3 regions of the Streptomyces sp. NPDC017529 genome follow, and region 3 is predicted to be linked to each of the others. Evidence: riboswitches for the same ligand, from Rfam matches in the RefSeq annotation. Region 3 holds a riboswitch; each other region holds the start of a gene.
What was found. Region 3 has a riboswitch for cyclic di-AMP ahead of ACH4K4_RS23840 (transglycosylase family protein). Riboswitches for the same ligand answer to the same signal wherever they lie in the genome.

Region 1 (5,990 bases), on a different contig from region 3:
GTCTCGTCCTGCGGGTCGGTGGATGCCTGGAGCTCGGCCAGATAGCCCGTGCGCTCCAGGACCGCTTCCAGGACGGTGGCGGGGCCCGCGCCGGATTCGACGATGGTGCGCAGCTCTTCCATGAGCGTGTTGAAGCGCTTGACGGCGTTGGCGGAGCGCGCGGCCATGCCGTACGCCTCGTCGACGCGGCGCAGCGCCTGCGGGAAGGTGATCTTCTCGCGGGCGGACAGCGCGTCGATCATGGCTTCGGCGCGGTCGCCGATGCCGCGCTTGGGCACGTTCAGAATGCGGCGCAGCGGGACGGTGTCCTCCGGGTTGGCGAGGACGCGCAGGTACGCGAGGACGTCGCGGACCTCCTTGCGCTCGTAGAAGCGCACGCCGCCGACGACCTTGTAGGGCAGGCCGACGCGGATGAAGATCTCTTCGAAGACGCGGGACTGGGCGTTGGTGCGGTAGAAGACCGCGACGTCGCCCGCCTTGGCGTCGCCCGCGTCGGTCAGCCGGTCGATCTCGTCGGCGACGAACTGCGCCTCGTCGTGCTCGGTGTCGGCGACGTACCCGGTGATGCGGGGGCCTTCGCCGGCGTCCGTCCACAGGTTCTTGGGGCGGCGGTTCTCGTTGCGCTCGATGACGGCGTTGGCGGCGCTGAGGATCGTCTGGGAGGAGCGGTAGTTCTGCTCCAGCATGATCGTCGTGGCGTCCGGGTAGTCCTCCTCGAACTGGAGGATGTTACGGATCGTGGCGCCGCGGAACGCGTAGATCGACTGGTCCGCGTCACCGACCACGCACAGCTCGCCGGCGGTCTCGGCCGGTCCCACCAGCTCCCGCACCAGGGTGTACTGGGCGTGGTTGGTGTCCTGGTACTCGTCCACGAGGACATGCCGGAAGCGGCGGCGGTAGTGGTCGGCGACATCGGGGAACGCCTGGAGCAGGTTGACGGTGGTCATGATGATGTCGTCGAAGTCCAGGGCGTTGGCCTCGCGCAGCCGGGCCTGGTACATCCGGTACGCCTCGGCGACGGACTTCTCAAACCCGTCAGCCGCCTGGTCCGCGAAGGTCTCCTCGTCGATGAGCTCGTTCTTGAGGTTGGAGACCTTGGCGCTGAAGGACTTGGGCGGGAACCGCTTGGGATCGAGGTCCAGGTCGCGGCAGACCAGGGCCATCAGGCGCTTGGAGTCGGCCGCGTCGTAGATCGAGAAGGACGAGGTGAAGCCCAGCTTCTTGGACTCGCGGCGCAGGATGCGCACGCACGCGCTGTGGAAGGTGGAGACCCACATGGCATTCGCCCGGGGGCCCACCAGCTCCTCGACGCGCTCCTTCATCTCGCCCGCGGCCTTGTTGGTGAAGGTGATCGCGAGGATCTCGCCCGGGTGCACACCGCGCGCGCCGAGCAGGTGCGCGATGCGGTGCGTCAGGACGCGGGTCTTGCCGGAGCCGGCGCCGGCGACGATGAGCAGCGGGCCGCCGGTGTGCACCACGGCGGCCTTCTGCTGGTCGTTGAGCCCCTCCAGGAGGGCGGCGGGATCCACTGCGGGGCGGGGGGCGCCGTCGCGGTAGTACGGGTCGCGGCCCGGGCCGACGGCGTGCGGGAGGCCGCCGGGCACGTCGAAGCGCCCGCCGAACAGGTCGGCCGGGATCTCCTCCTGTGCCGGACCGTCCTCGTCCTCGGGAGGCGGCGGGGGCCCCTCACCCGTGGGTTCGAGGTCCGCCAGGAAGCTGTCGTCAAAGAGGCTGCTCATCGCCCACCGAGTCTAGGCCGCCGCACTGACAGCCCGGCCCGTACCGGGAAAACCGGCCGTGTGAGCTAGCACGCCCCCGTACGGGACCGCACCGCAACCACGGCCCCGTACGGACAGAAGTGGCCCAAGACACGTCCCGGACTCGACCAGATAACGAAAAGGTTTCGGGCATATCGAACATCAGCCTTCACAGGAGCCACACGGGTTGGCTACCGTGCTCGCTCGGGCAGCCCGCGTCCCCGCGGTCGACAGCGTCCGCACGGGCCGCCCCCGCCGAGTCCGGCCCTGCCGCGAGGCACCCGGAGCCGGGGACCCACACGTACCACCGAGGTGAATCGGGCCGGTACGGCGACGACGAGAGGCGCCTCGGAGCACCACCCGGGGCACCACCCCAGGACCTCTCCCGCGGCCGTACGGCCCGTAGGGCACCCTTCCGTACGCCCGAACCTGACAGCTAACCCGGTAGGCGGTCCACGGAAGGAGTCGCCGGCCTTGGTGTCACACCGCAAGCCGCGTCCCCGCATACTCGCCTCGCCCGGAAGCCGCCGTACGGCCGCCGGGCTCACCACCGCCGCCCTCGCCTCCGTCACCCTGCTCTCGCAGAGCGCCGAGGCGGCGCCACGGCAGCCCGCACCGACCGTCGAAGAGGTCAAGCAGAAGGTCGACGACCTGTACCGCCAGGCCGAAGTGGCGACACAGAAGTACAACGGCGCCAAGGAGCGGGCCGACCGGCAGCGCGGCACCGTCGACCGGCTGCTGGACGAGTCCGCCCGGCGCACCCAGAAGATGAACGACGCCCGGCGCGAGCTGGGCGTCTACGCCTCGGCCCAGTACCGCACCGGCGGTCTGAGCCCGACCGCGCAGCTGCTCCTCGCGCAGAATCCGCAGCAGTTCGCCGACCGCAGCCACCTCATGGACCGACTGACCGGCAGGCAGCAGCAGGCCGTCGCCGACTACCAGGAGCAGCAGGCCGCGGCCGGGCGGCAGCGCGCCGAGGCGTCCCGGAGCCTGGAGCGGCTCACCGAGACGCAGACGTCCCTGAAGGAGTCCAAGAAGGACGTCCAGGACAAGCTGGCCGAGGCCCGGCAGCTGCTGTCGCGGCTGACCGCCCAGGAGAAGGCGCGGCTGGCGGAGCTGGAGCGCAAGAAGGAGGCCGAGGCCAAGCGCAAGGCCGAGGAGCTGGCGCGCAAGCAGGCCGAGAAGGAGCGCAGGGAACGCGCGGACCGCGAGCGGCACGACGGCCCGGGCCAGGGCACCGGCTCCGGGACACCGGACGGCGGCTCCGGCGGCGGCCGGACCGACGACGGTTCGTACTCCGGCAAGGCCGCCAAGGCCCTCGCGTTCGCGCGCGCCCAGATGGGCAAGCCGTACGTGTGGGGCGCGACCGGCCCGAACTCCTACGACTGCTCCGGCCTGACGCAGGCGGCCTGGAAGGCGGCGGGCGTGTCCCTGCCGCGTACCACCTGGGATCAGGTGAAGGCGGGCGACCGGGTGGCGACCAAGGACCTCAAGCCCGGTGACCTGGTGTTCTTCTACAACGACATCAGCCATGTCGGTATGTACATCGGCGACGGCAAGATGATCCACGCCCCGAAGCCCGGCGCGAGCGTGCGGGTGGAGTCGATCTACTACATGCCGATCTACGGGAGCGTACGGCCCGCGTAACCCGTACACCCCACACGGCCGCGGGGCGTGACTGCCCCGCGGCCGGTCAGGATCTGCCGGAACCGGTCACGTCCACAGCAGCGCGATGAAGATGTTGACCACCGTCAGCAGCCCCACCGCCAGGAAGAAGGGCTTGTCCACCTTCTCCTCGTCGCGCTTCACGTAGACCAGGCCCAGGATCACCACGAGTACGGCGAGCTTGACGCCCAGCTTGACGTTGTCGAGCGAGTGGTCCTGGGCCTGGTTGAGGCCGACCAGGGCGACGCCGGTCACCAGCATCGTCAGCGCGCCGTGCAGCATGGCCGGCGTGAAGCGGGCGGTGCCCGCGCTCATCGGCTTCATCTGGGTCAGGAAGCCGCCGAGCAGCGACGCGATGCCGATGATGTGCAGGCCCACGAAGACCTTGGTTACTACGTCCATAGTGGTGGATCGTAGCCCTCCCATATCACCGCTCCGCACTCAGGTACGCCTCTTCCGGCGCATCGGTCGGAGCCCGTACCCGACACCTCCCGAACGCATCCCGCCGCGGTCATCCGCGCTCACCGGAACACCGAAAGCGGGCAATGCCCGGCAACCGTTCCCCTTTCGGGGTCGCCGAGGTTTAGCGTCCTCAATCAGGCGGCCGACTCCCCACCGCCGCCGGATTCCGCCCCGGCGGTCGTCGGCCGCCCCCGCCGAGAGGAAAGGCGGCGGCCCGCTCCCCCTGTTACGGGCCGCCGCCGGACCCATCCACCCGTACAGCGGCCCGCCGTAAGATCGGCCGCATGAGCCTCCCTATAGACAACCCCCCTATAGACACGGCCGGTTCGCACTCCACTCCCCTCCCCGCCGCCCACCAGGACCTCGTCCGGACCTGGGTGCACGGCTGGACCCGCTGCCGCGGCACCGCGGCCCCCCTCGCCGTCCCCGGCGGCTTCCGCATCGACATCGGCCTCCCGGAGCACGCGGGCCGCTATGTCCTCCCCGTCGCGGACCGCGGTCTCCTGCGGGACCTCGCCGCCTCGATCACCGTCCCCAACCTGTGGATCAAGGTCTGCGCCCCGCGCGCGGAGATCGCGCCGCTCCTGCCCCCGGCCTGGGAGTTCGTCGAGCCCCAGTTCCTGATGTCGGCCGCCCTGCCGGCGTCCGCCGGTCCGGTGGCGCCGCCGCCCGGCTACACGGTCGAGACGGCCGACAAGGACGGCACCGGCATCATCGACTGCCGCGTCCTGGACGCGGCCACCGGCGAGCCGGCCGCGTGGGGCCGGGCCGCGCTCACCCACGCCTCCGCGCCCCCCTCGGCGGTCTACGACAAGATCAACACCGCGCGGGCGCACCGCCGCCGCGGCCTGGGCAGCCTCCTGATGCGCGCCCTCACGGCCCACGCCGTCCGGCTGGGCGCCGTCCACGGCATCCTGGTGGCCAGCCCCGAAGGGCGCCCCCTCTACCGTTCACTGGGCTGGCAGTACCACGCCCCGCTCACGGCCGCCCGCATCCCCTCGCCCCCGAGGCCCTGAAGCGGTCGGGCGCCGCCCGCCGTCAGGGCTTGACCACGCCGCTCAGCCACCGGAAGACCTCGGGGATCTGGTTCTTCCACACGGCCGTGCCGTGGCCGCCCGCGCCCGGCGGGATCAGCTTCACCCTGACCGTCGTCGGCTTCTTGGAGAGCTGCTTGAGGTTGAGCCCGGCCTCGAACCCGTCCCCGGCGGCCCCGGAGATGAAGAGCGCGGTACGTGGCGGCTTGCCCGCCTTGTTGGCGGTCTTCAGGATGTTGACCGGGTTGCTCTCGACGCGCAGCTTGGGGTCCTGGCCCGCGAGCGAGGCAGGCTCGATGGCCGGGTCGTTGAAGCCGGAGAGGCCGACGCCGGCGCGGTAGCGGTCCGGGTGGGCCAGCGCCAGCTTCGTCGCGCAGTGCGCGCCGGCCGAGTAGCCGGCCACCGCCCAGGAGTCCGCCTTGTCCGCGGCCCGGAAGTTGTCGATCACCATCTGGCGTACGTCCACGGACAGCCAGCTGTCGGCGTTGACCTTGCCCGGGAGGTTGACGCAGCCGGTGTCCACGTTGCCCAGGAGCGTGGTCCGCGGCGCGACCAGGATGAACGGCTTGACCTTGCCCTGCTGCATCAGCGGTTTCACCTGCTCGGCGACCTTGAGCGTGCCCAGCCAGGACTTGGCCGAGCCGGGGAAACCGGGCAGCAGCTGGACGACGGGGAACTTCTTGTCCGCGTACGCGGGGTCGTTGTACTGCGGCGGCAGCCACACGTACACCTCGCCGCTCACCCCGGAGATCCGCCCCTTGAACTCGGTCTCCTGGACGCCCTGGCCGACCACCGGGTCCTTCGGCGGCCCGAACTTCGCGAGCTGCTTGGGCGCGTCCTTCGCCTGCAGCCCGCCCATGCCGTCGGGCCCGAGGTCCTTGGCGGCCTCGACGTGGTCGGACGTGCCGAGCAGGTCGTCCCAGTTGTCGTAGAGGCTGTTGGCGTTGTTGACCACGACGAACACCATCGTGACCGCGGCGACCTGCGCGAACAGCAGCATGGCGAAGCGCGACACCGCCCGCACCACCTTCGGGCCGCGCACGCGGCTCCACAGCGCGAACGGCAGCACGAC
Region 2 (5,990 bases), on a different contig from region 3:
TCGAGAAGGACTGCGCCATCCGGACCAGGGCGTCGTAGATGGAGGCGTCGCCGTGCGGGTGGAGTTTACCCATCACCTCGCCGACGACCCGGGCGCACTTGACGTAGCCGCGCTCGGGGCGCAGCCCCATCTCGTTCATCTGGTAGAGGATGCGGCGGTGCACGGGCTTGAGGCCGTCGCGGGCGTCCGGAAGGGCGCGGGAGTAGATGACCGAGTAGGCGTACTCAAGGAAGGAGCCCTGCATCTCGTCGACGACGTCGATGTCGAGGATCCTCTCCTCGAAGTCGTCCGGCGGCGGGGTCTTCGTGCTACGGCGGGCCATCGCGGCTGCGGCTCCTTCGCTTGCGTCCTGCTGCTTGCCGATGCGGGATCAACGTTCGGGTCTGACGCGGACCATTGTGGCCCGCCCCACTGACAACGCCGACCGCGACCCTCCCCGGTCCGTCGGACGGGGTGGCCGCGAGGACCGCTCGTACGAGGCAGCCCGGACGGGAACTTCGCCATAGCTCGGCGCGCTTGCATACAGTGACAGAACTTCCTCGCAAGCGGATCGAAGGGACGTACATGCCCATGGGTCACACGGCCACAGAACAAGCCGGCTCCGGCGGCCTGACAGCGACCGAGCACCGGCTGGCCAACGGCCTGCGTGTGGTGCTCTCCGAAGATCACCTGACCCCGGTCGCCGCGGTCTGCCTCTGGTACGACGTGGGCTCGCGCCACGAGGTCAAGGGCCGCACCGGCCTGGCGCACCTCTTCGAGCACCTCATGTTCCAGGGCTCCGCCCAGGTCAAGGGCAACGGACACTTCGAGCTGGTGCAGGGCGCCGGCGGCTCGCTGAACGGCACCACGAGTTTCGAGCGCACGAACTATTTCGAGACCATGCCCGCCCACGAGCTGGAGCTCGCGCTCTGGCTGGAGGCGGACCGCATGGGCTCCCTGCTGACGGCGCTGGACGAGGAGTCGCTGGAAAACCAGCGCGACGTCGTCAAGAACGAGCGCCGCCAGCGCTACGACAACGTTCCCTACGGCACGGCCTTCGAGAAGCTGACGGCCATGGCCTATCCGGAGGGGCACCCGTACCACCACACCCCCATCGGCTCGATGGCCGACCTGGACGCCGCCTCCCTGGAGGACGCGCGGGCGTTCTTCCGTACGTACTACGCGCCCAACAACGCGGTCCTGTCGGTCGTCGGCGACATCGACCCCGAGCAGACCCTCGCCTGGGTGGAGAAGTACTTCGGCTCCATCCCCGGCCACGAGGGCAAGCGGCCGCCGCGCGACGGCTCCCTCCCGGACGTCATCGGGAAGGAGCTGCGCGAGGTCGTCGCGGAGGACGTGCCCTCCCGCGCACTGATGGCCGCCTACCGCCTCCCGCAGGACGGCACCCGCGAGGCCGACGCGGCCGACCTGGCGCTGACGGTCCTGGGCGGCGGCGAGTCCTCGCGCCTGTACAACCGGCTGGTGCGCCGCGACCGTACGGCCGTGGCCGCGGGATTCGGCCTGCTGCGGCTGGCCGGCGCCCCGTCGCTCGGCTGGCTGGACGTGAAGACCTCCGGTGGCGTCGAGGTGCCGGAGATCGAGAGCGCCGTGGACGAGGAGCTGGCCCGCTTCGCGGCCGAGGGGCCCAGCCCCGAGGAGATGGAGCGCGCGCAGGCCCAGTTGGAGCGCGAGTGGCTGGACCGGCTCGCGACGGCCTCCGGGCGCGCCGACGAACTGTGCCGCTTCGCCGTCCTCTTCGGTGACCCGCAGCTCGCCCTGACCGCCGTGCAGCGCGTCCTGGAGATCACCCCGCAGGAGGTGCAGGAGGTCGCCAAGGCCCGGCTGCGCCCCGACAACCGCGCGGTGCTCGTGTACGAGCCGACCGAGCCCACCGCCGCCGAGGACAACGACGAGGAGGCGGCCCAGTGAGCGACGCCGTCAACAGCACGATGACCTTCCACCCGCAGCCGTCCGGCGGCGAGCCCAAGCCGTGGGCCTTCCCGGCCCCCGAGCGCGGGCAGCTGCCCAACGGGCTGACGGTGCTGCGCAGCCACCGCCCCGGCCAGCAGGTCGTCGCGGTCGAGATCGACATCGTCGCGCCCCTGGAGGCCGAGCCGGCCGGCCTGGACGGCGTCGCCACGATCATGGCGCGTGCCCTGTCCGAGGGCACCGACAAGCACGACGCCGAGGAGTTCGCGGCCGAGCTGGAGCGCTGCGGCGCCACGCTCGACGCGCACGCCGACCACCCCGGCGTGCGCGTCTCCTTGGAGGTGCCGGCCTCCCGGCTGGAGAAGGCGCTCGGCCTGCTCGCCGACGCCCTGCGGGCCCCGGCCTTCCCCGACGGCGAGGTCGAGCGCCTGGTGCGCAACCGCCTCGACGAGATCCCGCACGAGCTGGCCAACCCGGCCCGGCGCGCCGCGATGGCGCTGTCCAAGGAGCTGTTCCCGGCCGACTCCCGGATGTCCCGGCCGCGCCAGGGCACCGAGGAGACCGTCTCCCGTATCGACGCGGCGGCCGTCCGTGCCTTCTACGAGGCCCATGTGCGCCCCGCGACGGCCACGGCCGTCGTCGTCGGCGACCTCACCGGCGTGGACCTGGAGGCGGCCCTCGCCGACACCCTCGGCTCCTGGACGGGGTCGCCCGCGGAACCGGTGAAGGCCAGCCCGATCACCGCCGACGACACCGGCCGCGTCGTGATCGTCGACCGCCCCGGCGCCGTGCAGACCCAGCTGCTGATCGGCCGCATCGGCCCGGACCGGCACGACCGCGCCTGGCCCGCCCAGGTGGTCGGCACGTACTGCCTGGGCGGCACCCTCACCTCCCGCCTGGACCGGGTGCTGCGCGAGGAGAAGGGCTACACCTACGGGGTGCGCTCCTTCGGCCAGGTGCTGCGCTCCTCGGCGGCGGGCGACGGCGCCGCGATGCTCGCCATCAGCGGCTCGGTGGACACCGCCTCCACAGGACCGGCGCTGGAGGACCTGTGGAAGGTGCTGCGCACCCTCGCCGACGGGGGCCTGACGGACGCCGAGCGTGACGTCGCCGTGCAGAACCTCGTCGGCGTGGCGCCGCTGAAGTACGAGACCGCCGCCGCCGTCGCGGGCACCCTCGCCGACCAGGTGGAGCAGCAGCTCCCGGACGACTTCCAGGCGCAGCTGTACGCGCGGCTGGCGCAGACCGGCACGGTCGAGGCGACCGCGGCGGTTGTCAGCGCCTTCCCGGCGGACCGGCTGGTGACGGTTCTGGTGGGTGACGCCTCCGAGATCGCGGAGCCGGTCAAGGCGCTCGGCATCGGCGAGGTGACGGTCGTCGGCGGCTGACGGGTCGTGACTCCGGCGGGCTGACGGCCTGCCACGAGAAGATCCAGTGGTGCGCGCGTGCCACTGGATCTTCTTTATGTCCCAATTGCTGGGAGCGGTTGCCTGATGGCCGTGTGACGTACGGCACAAAACATCAGTTCTGTTTGCCGATTGAAAGTTGCCCCGTTTAGCGTCGATCCGACTGTCCGCCAGACCGACGCCGCAACCGCGGCACGGGCAGTCATCGCCGAGTCCCCGTACGGCGCGAGCCAGGGGAGCCGGGGACCCATGTCCCTTGGGGTGAATCGGACGCCTTCCCGGAGGTGCCCGTAGGAGACCTTCCTGCTCCGAACCCGTCAGCTAACCCGGTAGGCGAGAGGGAAGGAAAGGACACAGCCAGCCCATGGCGTTCACCCGTGCCACCGGGAAGCACCGTGGTCCGAGCCGCAGCGCGCGGACGACCCGTAACCTCGCCGGCATAGCCACGCTCGCCGCGTCCGGCGTCATCGCCTCCGTCGCCTCCCCGGCCCTCGCGGCCGGCAACCCGGACGACGCGAACGCCCACGACACCGGCTTCCACCAGGCCGTCGTCCTCGGTGACGAGCTGGCCGAGCAGATCGAGGCGCAGGCCGACGCGCAGCAGGAGGCCGCCGACGCCGCCGCCGCGCAGGCCAAGGCCGAGGCCGAAGCCCGGCAGCAGGCCGCGGAGGCCAAGCGCAAGGCCGACGCCGAGGCGAAGAAGGAGCGCGAGGCCCAGGAGCGCGCCGCCCGCGAGGCGGAGCGCAAGCGCCTGCTGACGTACGTCGCGCCCCTCGACAGCTCCTACGTCTCCACCAGCTACAAGGCGTCCAGCGGCCTGTGGTCCTCCGGCAGCCACACCGGCATCGACTTCCACGCCTCCTCCGGCACCTCCGTGCACGCCGTGGGCTCGGGCACCGTCGTCGAGGCCGGCTGGGGCGGCGCGTACGGGAACAACGTCGTCATCAAGATGAACGACGGCACCTACACCCAGTACGGCCACCTGTCGTCGATCAACGTCTCGGTCGGCCAGACCGTCACCCCGGGCCAGCAGATCGCCCTGTCGGGCAACACCGGCAACACCACCGGCGCGCACCTGCACTTCGAGGCCCGCACCTCGGCGGAGTACGGCTCGGACATCGACCCGGTCGCCTACCTGCGCTCGCACGGCGTCAACGTCTGACGCGCGCCCGCTCCCTCCGCTTGGTGCCCCGGCCGCCGCGGCCGGGGCACCGGTGTATCCGGGCCTGCCCTGGTCGCCTCGCCTTCCGCGTTCCTGGCCAAAAAATATCCATGAATTCGCCGAGGCCGCCGGATAAAGCCTGCCCGTCGAATAGAGTCGCGGAAATGCCGTCGGCCGACGGCAGGTGCGGACGATTCCAGGGGATTACGGCGGAGGCACGGACGATGCGAGGCCATATTTCCGCGCATGCGGTGTGCACGGCGATCCGCGAAGACATCGTGAGCGGCGTTCTGCCGCCGGGCAGCCGGCTGATCGAGGAACTGCTCGCCGGCCGTTACGGGGTCTCCCGCGTTCCCGTACGCGAGGCGCTGCGGACGCTGGAGTCCGAGGGCTTCGTCACCATCAGGCACCACGCCGGCGCCTGCGTGGCCACACCCACCGAGCGGGAGGCGGCCGACCTGCTGGACATCCGCGGCCTGCTGGAGCCGCTGGGCGCCGCCCGCGCCGCCGCCCGCCGCACCACCGCGCACCTCAAGGTGCTGCGCGGGGTGGTACGGCTGGGCCGTGAGCGCGTCCGGCAGGGGCAGCGCGCCGAGCTGCGTCAACTGGACGGCTGGTTCCACGAGACGCTCGCCCAGGCGTCGGGCAGCGCCAGCATGGCGGCGCTGCTCACCCAGCTGCGACGCAAGATCGACTGGATGTACGCGGTCGAGCCCCCGGTGCGCGAGGACCGGTCGTGGGAAGAGCACGGGGCGGTGCTGGACGCGGTGGCCCGCGGCGACGCGGAGCGGGCGCGCGCCCTGATGGCGGCGCACATCGAGCGCTCGCGCCCGGCGTACCGGCTGCGCCGGCCGACCGCCGCGCCGGCCGTGAGGGAACCGAAACAGTCCGTAAACACGTTGCGCGCCGGGAATTAACAAGGCCGCCGTATACAAGCGATACAGGGTTTTACCGGAAAATGCGCAGGGGTCGGACACCTGTGGACCGGTTGCCTATGGGCCGGAATGCGGGTCGGTCGCCGCGTTACGGATTCTTCGGCCGATTCCGCGATTTCGTATTCGCCGTGCCGTAAAGGCTCGGCGGGCAGTCGTGCGCGCAAGGAAAACGACCCCGCCCGGCGCCGGAAAACCGGCTACCGCGGCGGGGTCGCGCGCGCTGTGACCCGCGAAGGGGTTCAGACGGTCTCCGGGAGCTCCTCAAGGCCCTCGGCGACCAGCTTGGCGAGGCGGTCGAGCGCGGCGTCGGCGCCCTCGGCGTCGGAGGCCAGCACGATCTCCTCGCCGCCCTGGGCGCCCAGGCCCAGCACGGCCAGCATGGAGGCCGCGTTGACCGGGTTGCCGTCGGCCTTGGCGATCGTCACGGGAACCCCGGCGGCGGTGGCCGCACGGACGAAGATCGAGGCGGGGCGGGCGTGCAGACCCTCGGCCCAACCGACATTGACGCGGCGCTCAGCCATGGTGTTGCCCTTCAAGTCGTTGAGGTTGTCTAGACCAGTGTCTCATGCTGCCGGGAGT
Region 3 (5,990 bases):
GTACGGGACCGCCGCCGGGGACGTACGTATTCGAGCTGCCGGGGCCGGCCCGCGGCCCCGCGATGCCGGCCCTTGCCGTGCTTACCGGTCCGCGAAGCGGAACCGCGGGAAGGCGCTGCGGCCGGCGTAGACCGCGGCGTCGTCGAGGATCTCCTCGATGCGCAGCAGCTGGTTGTACTTGGCGACGCGCTCGGAGCGGGCCGGGGCACCGGTCTTGATCTGGCCGCAGTTGGTGGCGACGGCCAGGTCGGCGATGGTGACGTCCTCGGTCTCGCCGGAGCGGTGCGACATCATGCACTTGAAGCCGTTGCGCTGGGCCAGCTCGACGGCGTCCAGGGTCTCGGTCAGCGAGCCGATCTGGTTGACCTTGACCAGCAGGGCGTTGGCCGAGTTCTCCTCGATGCCGCGGGCCAGGCGCTCCGGGTTGGTGACGAACAGGTCGTCGCCGACCAGCTGCACCTTGGCGCCCAGGCGCTCGGTGATGACGTTCCAGCCGGCCCAGTCGTCCTCGAACAGCGGGTCCTCGATGGAGACCAGCGGGTAGGCCTCGACCAGCTCCGCGTAGTACGCGGTCATCTGCTCGGCGGTGCGCTGCCGGCCCTCGAACTCGTAGACGCCGTCCTTGTAGAACTCGGAGGCGGCGACGTCGAGCGCGAGCGCGATGTCCTGGCCGGGGGTGTAGCCGGCTTCCTTGATCGCTTCGAGGATCAGGTCCAGGGCCTCGCGGTTGGAGCCGAGGTTCGGGGCGAAGCCGCCCTCGTCGCCCAGGCCGGTGGCCAGGCCCTTGCTCTTGAGGACCTTCTTGAGGGTGTGGTAGACCTCGGCGCCCCAGCGCAGGGCCTCGGAGAAGGACTCCGCGCCGATCGGGGCGATCATGAACTCCTGGATGTCCACGTTCGAGTCGGCGTGCGAGCCGCCGTTCAGGATGTTCATCATCGGGACCGGCAGCACGTGGGCGTTCGGGCCGCCGAGGTAGCGGAACAGCGGGAGGTCGCTGGCCTCGGAGGCGGCGTGCGCGACGGCGAGGGAGACGCCCAGGATGGCGTTGGCGCCGAGCGAGCCCTTGTTGTCCGTGGCGTCCAGGTCGAACATGGCCTGGTCGATCAGGCGCTGCTCGGTGGCGTCGTAGCCGACCAGCTCCGGGCCGATCTGCTCGATGACCGCGAGGACGGCCTTCTCCACGCCCTTGCCCTGGTAGCGGGCCGGGTCACCGTCGCGCAGCTCGATGGCCTCGAAGGCGCCGGTGGAGGCGCCGGACGGGACGGCGGCACGGCCGGTGCTGCCGTCGTCGAGGCCGACCTCGACCTCGACCGTGGGATTGCCTCGCGAGTCGAGAATCTCGCGAGCTACGACGACGTCGATGGACGGCACGTTGTCTCCTTCATGGGTGTCTGGAGTTCTGCAGCACGAGCCTAACGGCCTCAGCGGCCTCCGCTTGCCGCCAGCCCGCTCCGTGGGACGAAAACACCCGCAAAGCCCCTGTTCACGGGACGTACGGGCACATTGTTCGCTCAACGGGAAAAACCGCCACGTGGGGGGGGCGGGGGCGGCCGGCCGGGGCGGCTCGCCGGAAACGGAGAAGCCCCGCCGCGGCGCGTTGGGGGACGACGCGCCGTGGCGGGGCTGTCTCACGGGAAGAGCGGGTTCCCGGGACGTCCGGCCCCCGGGGTGCCGGGCCCGCGCGTACCGCCGTACGTACGGAGCGACTCGGTCACCCGGGGTCCTTCAGGGGGTCAGCGGGCTCAGACGGCCAGCTTCTGACCCGGGAAGATCAGGTTGGGGTTACCGCCGATGACGGACTTGTTGTTCTCGTAGACCGACTTCCAGTTGGTGCCGTGGGAAGCGGCGATCTTGGCGAGGGTGTCACCGGACTTGACGGTGTAGTTGCCCTTGGGGTTCGACTTCGGCGTCGACTTCTGGGGGGCCGGGGTCTTGCGGGCCAGGTCCTCGCCCTGCTTGCGGGCCTCGGACCGCGAGGAGTGCTGCGGCGCGGAGTAGGACTTGTGGGACTTGTGGGACTTGGTGGAGCTGCCCGAGCCGCCCTCGGCCTGGGCGTTCGAGTTGCCCTTGCCCAGGTGGCCGCCGGCGCAGGTCCAGGCACCCGGGCCCTGGATGGCGAGCAGGCGCTCGGCCGCGGCGATCTGCTGGCTCTTGCTGGCCAGGTCGGCGCGCGGGGCGTACTTGGTGCCGCCGGCGGCGGCCCAGCTGGAGTTGGTGAACTGCAGGCCACCGTAGTAGCCGTTGCCCGTGTTGATCGACCAGTTGCCGCCGGACTCGCACTGGGCGACCGCGTCCCAGTTGTTGGCGGCGGAGGCAGAGGTGGCGCCCATGAGCGGGACGGCCACAGCAGCACCGGCGACGCCCGCCAGGGTGACGGCGCGGACGGCCTTGGAGGGACGGCGGTGCTTGCCCTTGGTGTTCAGCATGGTTGGTTTCCTCACCGACGCCTACGAGGTGAGCTGTCGGGTTCGGGCTGTGAGTCGCCCGGCCGCGTGTTCCCACGCGGCTTCACCCCAAGCCGGTCACCCGTTCTCACGGGCGGGGCCGGCACTTACCTTGGGTCCCCCGCTCCTGCCTTCGGCGCTGTCGCGACGAGTGACCTCCGACCACCGGCAGGATTCGGCGTGTGGTCCAAGGGCCCGCTTTGGCGAGCGATGAAGACGGTAAACAGGAACACCCCGCCGGTTCAAACCCCTACATCTGAGGCCAGTTGGTCCCCAGACATCACAGGATCATCACATTTCCGCAGGTCGTCGCAGGTTTGGAAACAACGGACGGTAGGGGCGGCGCCGTCCCGAACGAGATCCATGTCTCACTTTCACCAAAGCGGGCAAATGCGTACGAAATACCTTGATCAGCGTTCGAGGTCGAGGCGCTGGCCAGGGCGAATAAGGTCGGGATCGCCCCCGATGACACCTTTGTTGGCCTCGTAGAGCGCCGGCCAGCCCCCGTCGACTCCGCGGTCCTCCGCGATGACTGACAGGCTGTCACCCGGCCGCACGGTGTAGCCGCCCGGCGCACCCGGGTCCGTACGGTGCGCGTCGCCGCCCCGCGAGGGGTGCCCCCCGCCGGACCGGTCCGCGTCCCCCGCGCCACCGGTGCCCTTGCCGGGCTCCCGCCCGCCTTCCGCGTCGCCGCGGTGCTTGCCCTGGCCCGGGGGCACGGCGGGGCCGCTGGAGGCGCCGTCGTCCGGCCCTGCCGGGTCGGCGGGCCGCGCCGGGTCCTGTGTACCGCCCGTACCGGACGGGTCCGGCGTACGGGACGGGTCCTGGCCGCCGCCCGCGCCGGTCGGCGACGGCTTCGGCTCCGGGGTCTTCGCCGGAGGCCCGGCCGGCGAAGCCGGTGTGCCGGAACCGGTCGAGGGGGACGGCGTCGCGGGAGCGGACGGGGAGGAAGGGGAAGAAGGGGAAGAAGGGGCCGAGGGAGACGAGGGGGAAGGCGTCGGCGTGGGCGTGCCGCCCGGGTCGACGTCCGGGCCCTGGCCGCCCTTTCTGAGGCCCGCGTTGACCGCGCAGCTCGGCCACACGTCCGGGCCGCGCGCGGCGAGGATCGACTCGGCCACGGCTATCTGCTGCGAGCGGCTGGCCAGGTCGGGGCGCGACGCGTAGGACGAGCCGCCGTTGCCGTCCCACATCTCCTGGGTCAACTGGAGGCCGCCGTAGAACCCGTTGCCCGAGTTGGCGCTCCAGACGCCGCCGCTCTCGCACTGGGCGACGCGGTCCCACGTGGCGGCGTCGGCGGCCTGCGCGTCGCTCGCGGCGAGCAGGGGCATGGCGAGGGCGCCGCCGACGGCTCCCGCCGTGACGAAGATGGCCGGAGCCTGACGGGGGCGACGGTGTCGGCCGGTCCCGGAGCGCATGCGGTTGCCTTTCGAGCGGCGGTTGAGTTGTCTTCGAGAGGACGGAGTCGTCGGTTTCACGGCTTTTCAGCCCCTCGCCGCCCGCCCCGGCCTTTCGATCGGTTGAAGGTAGCGGCACCGCCCGCTCGTCACAAGCCGGTGTAGCGGAGATCACGCTCAGGTCACGGCCTGACGCGGCATCACTTCCGTACCGGTGTGAACTCCACCGGCAGGGCCCGCAGGCCGCGCATGATGAGTCCGCCGCGCCAGCGCACATCATCCGGTTCCGTGGCAAGCCGGAGATCCGGCAGCCGGGTCAGCAGGGTCGCTATCGCGGTCTGCCCTTCGAGGCGGGCCAGCGGCGCGCCCAGGCAGTAGTGGATGCCGTGGCCGTACCCGAGGTGCTGGTTGTCGCGGCGGGACAGGTCCAGGACGTCGGGCCCGGAGAAGCGTTCCGGGTCGCGGTCGGCGGCGGCCAACACGACCAGGACGGGGTCGCCCGCGGCGATCCGCTGCCCGCCGATGGTGAGGTCCTCAGTGGCGAAGCGCCAGGTGGCCAGCTCGACCGGGCCGTCGTAGCGCAGCAGTTCCTCCACCCCGGTGGCGAGCAGCCCGGTGTCGCCCTCGGCCGCGGCCTTCTGGAGCAGCTCTCGCTGCTCGGGGTGGCGCAGCAGCTGGTACACGCCGTTGCCGATGAGGTTGACGGTGGTCTCGAAACCGGCGAAGAGCAGGATGAAGGCCATCGCGGCGGCCTCGTTCTCGGTCAGGTGCTCGCCGTGGTCGGAGGCGCGGATCAGGCCGGAGATCAGGTCGTCGGTGCCCTCCTCGCCGAGCGTCTCGCGCTTGCGGTGGATCAGTTCGGCGAGGTAGCCGCGCATCTTCTTGACCGACCTGGCGACGCCGCCGCGCGGTCCCTTGCCGTGCCGGATCATCATCCCGGCCCAGTCGCGGAAGTCGTCCTGGTCCTCGCGCGGGACGCCGAGCAGGTCGCAGATGGCGTAGATGGGCAGGGGGAAGGCGAACTCGTGGATAAGGTCGGCCTCGCCGCGCTCCGCGAAGGAGTCGACGAACGCGTCGGTCAGTTCCTGTACACGGGGCGCGAACCGCGCGATGCGGCGGGGGGTGAACGCCTTGGAGACCAGCCGGCGCAGCCGGGTGTGGTCCGGCGGGTCGATGTTGAGCAGGTGGGTCATCAGGTTCGCGCCGCGCTCGCCCGGGATGCCGACCTTGCCCTTGCCGTGCGCGGCCTCGCTGTGGTGTGCCGGGTTCTTCGACAGCCGGGCGTCGGCGAGCGCCTGCCGGGCGTCCGCGTACCGGGTCACCAGCCACGCCTCGACGCCGCTGGGCAGCTCGGTGCGGTGCACCGGCGCGTGCTCGCGCAGCCAGGCGTACGCGGGGTACGGGTCGGAGGCGAACTCCCACGTGAACAGTTCGGGGCAGGCGGCGGGCGCGGGGGGCGGGGTCTGCTGGTGCACCCTTCGACGGTATCCGCTGCCGTCCGCGGCCTATCCGCCGCCGAAGGAGCCGCTGTGCCCGTCCTGCCAGCGCTTGCGCTCCCGGTCCTGGTCCTCGCCGTGGCGGGTGGGGGCGTTGCCGTAGTCCGGCAGTTCGTGGGGCGTCAGCCGGTGGTCGCCGTCGCGCGGCACCTCGTTCGGGTCGCGCAGCTCGCTCTCGTACCCGGTCGGGTTCTTGGGCGGCGTCGGCTGGGTCTCCGGCTCGGGCGGGGCGGGCTCCCGGTCCCGGCGGCGCCGTCCGTAGACCACGGCGAGGATCAGCCCCGCGACGATGACGATCCCGGCGATCAGCGGTCCGGTGCCCACGACCATGTCCCGCGTGAGGTCCACGGCCTGCTGGACGGACGTGACGTCCGAAGCCGGTGTGGTCGAAGCGATCGATGCTGTCATCCGACCCGGGTACCCGGGTCGGCGGCGACGATGCGCGGGGGCCCCGGTTATCCCCGGCCGGCGGGTCCGGGGTCCGGCCCGGCGGGGTCGATGCCCAGTGCGTCCAGGAAGGCGGCGGCCGCCGGGGAGGGGCCCCGGGCACTCCAGACGACGCGTTCGACGCGGGCGGGCGCGTCGGGGACGCGCAGCACGCTCAGGCCGGTCAGTTCCGCGGCGAACGCCTGCGGCACCATGCCGATGCCGAGCCC

Region 1: linked by a shared signal. The riboswitch ahead of ACH4K4_RS10690 (NlpC/P60 family protein) and the one ahead of ACH4K4_RS23840 (transglycosylase family protein) in region 3 are both predicted to bind cyclic di-AMP.
Region 2: linked by a shared signal. The riboswitch ahead of ACH4K4_RS29265 (M23 family metallopeptidase) and the one ahead of ACH4K4_RS23840 (transglycosylase family protein) in region 3 are both predicted to bind cyclic di-AMP.

The regions. Positions count from the first base shown of each region.
Region 1 covers NZ_JBIRJY010000004.1:4,232-10,221, reverse strand. The annotation lists gene pcrA (DNA helicase PcrA) at 1-1,739, opposite strand, end outside; cyclic di-AMP (ydaO/yuaA leader) riboswitch at 2,001-2,224, shown strand; gene ACH4K4_RS10690 (NlpC/P60 family protein) at 2,232-3,404, shown strand; gene ACH4K4_RS10685 (hypothetical protein) at 3,471-3,824, opposite strand; gene ACH4K4_RS10680 (GNAT family N-acetyltransferase) at 4,169-4,900, shown strand; gene ACH4K4_RS10675 (alpha/beta hydrolase) at 4,923-5,990, opposite strand, start outside.
Region 2 covers NZ_JBIRJY010000014.1:118,674-124,663, forward strand. The annotation lists gene ACH4K4_RS29250 (DNA topoisomerase (ATP-hydrolyzing) subunit A) at 1-322, opposite strand, end outside; gene ACH4K4_RS29255 (M16 family metallopeptidase) at 571-1,908, shown strand; gene ACH4K4_RS29260 (M16 family metallopeptidase) at 1,929-3,296, shown strand; cyclic di-AMP (ydaO/yuaA leader) riboswitch at 3,511-3,665, shown strand; gene ACH4K4_RS29265 (M23 family metallopeptidase) at 3,679-4,476, shown strand; gene ACH4K4_RS29270 (GntR family transcriptional regulator) at 4,701-5,393, shown strand; gene ACH4K4_RS29275 (HPr family phosphocarrier protein) at 5,651-5,932, opposite strand.
Region 3 covers NZ_JBIRJY010000009.1:186,065-192,054, reverse strand. The annotation lists gene eno (phosphopyruvate hydratase) at 82-1,371, opposite strand; gene ACH4K4_RS23840 (transglycosylase family protein) at 1,743-2,426, opposite strand; cyclic di-AMP (ydaO/yuaA leader) riboswitch at 2,430-2,635, opposite strand; gene ACH4K4_RS23835 (transglycosylase family protein) at 2,855-3,859, opposite strand; gene ACH4K4_RS23830 (cytochrome P450) at 4,039-5,313, opposite strand; gene ACH4K4_RS23825 (DUF6479 family protein) at 5,344-5,742, opposite strand; gene ACH4K4_RS23820 (LysR family transcriptional regulator) at 5,790-5,990, opposite strand, start outside.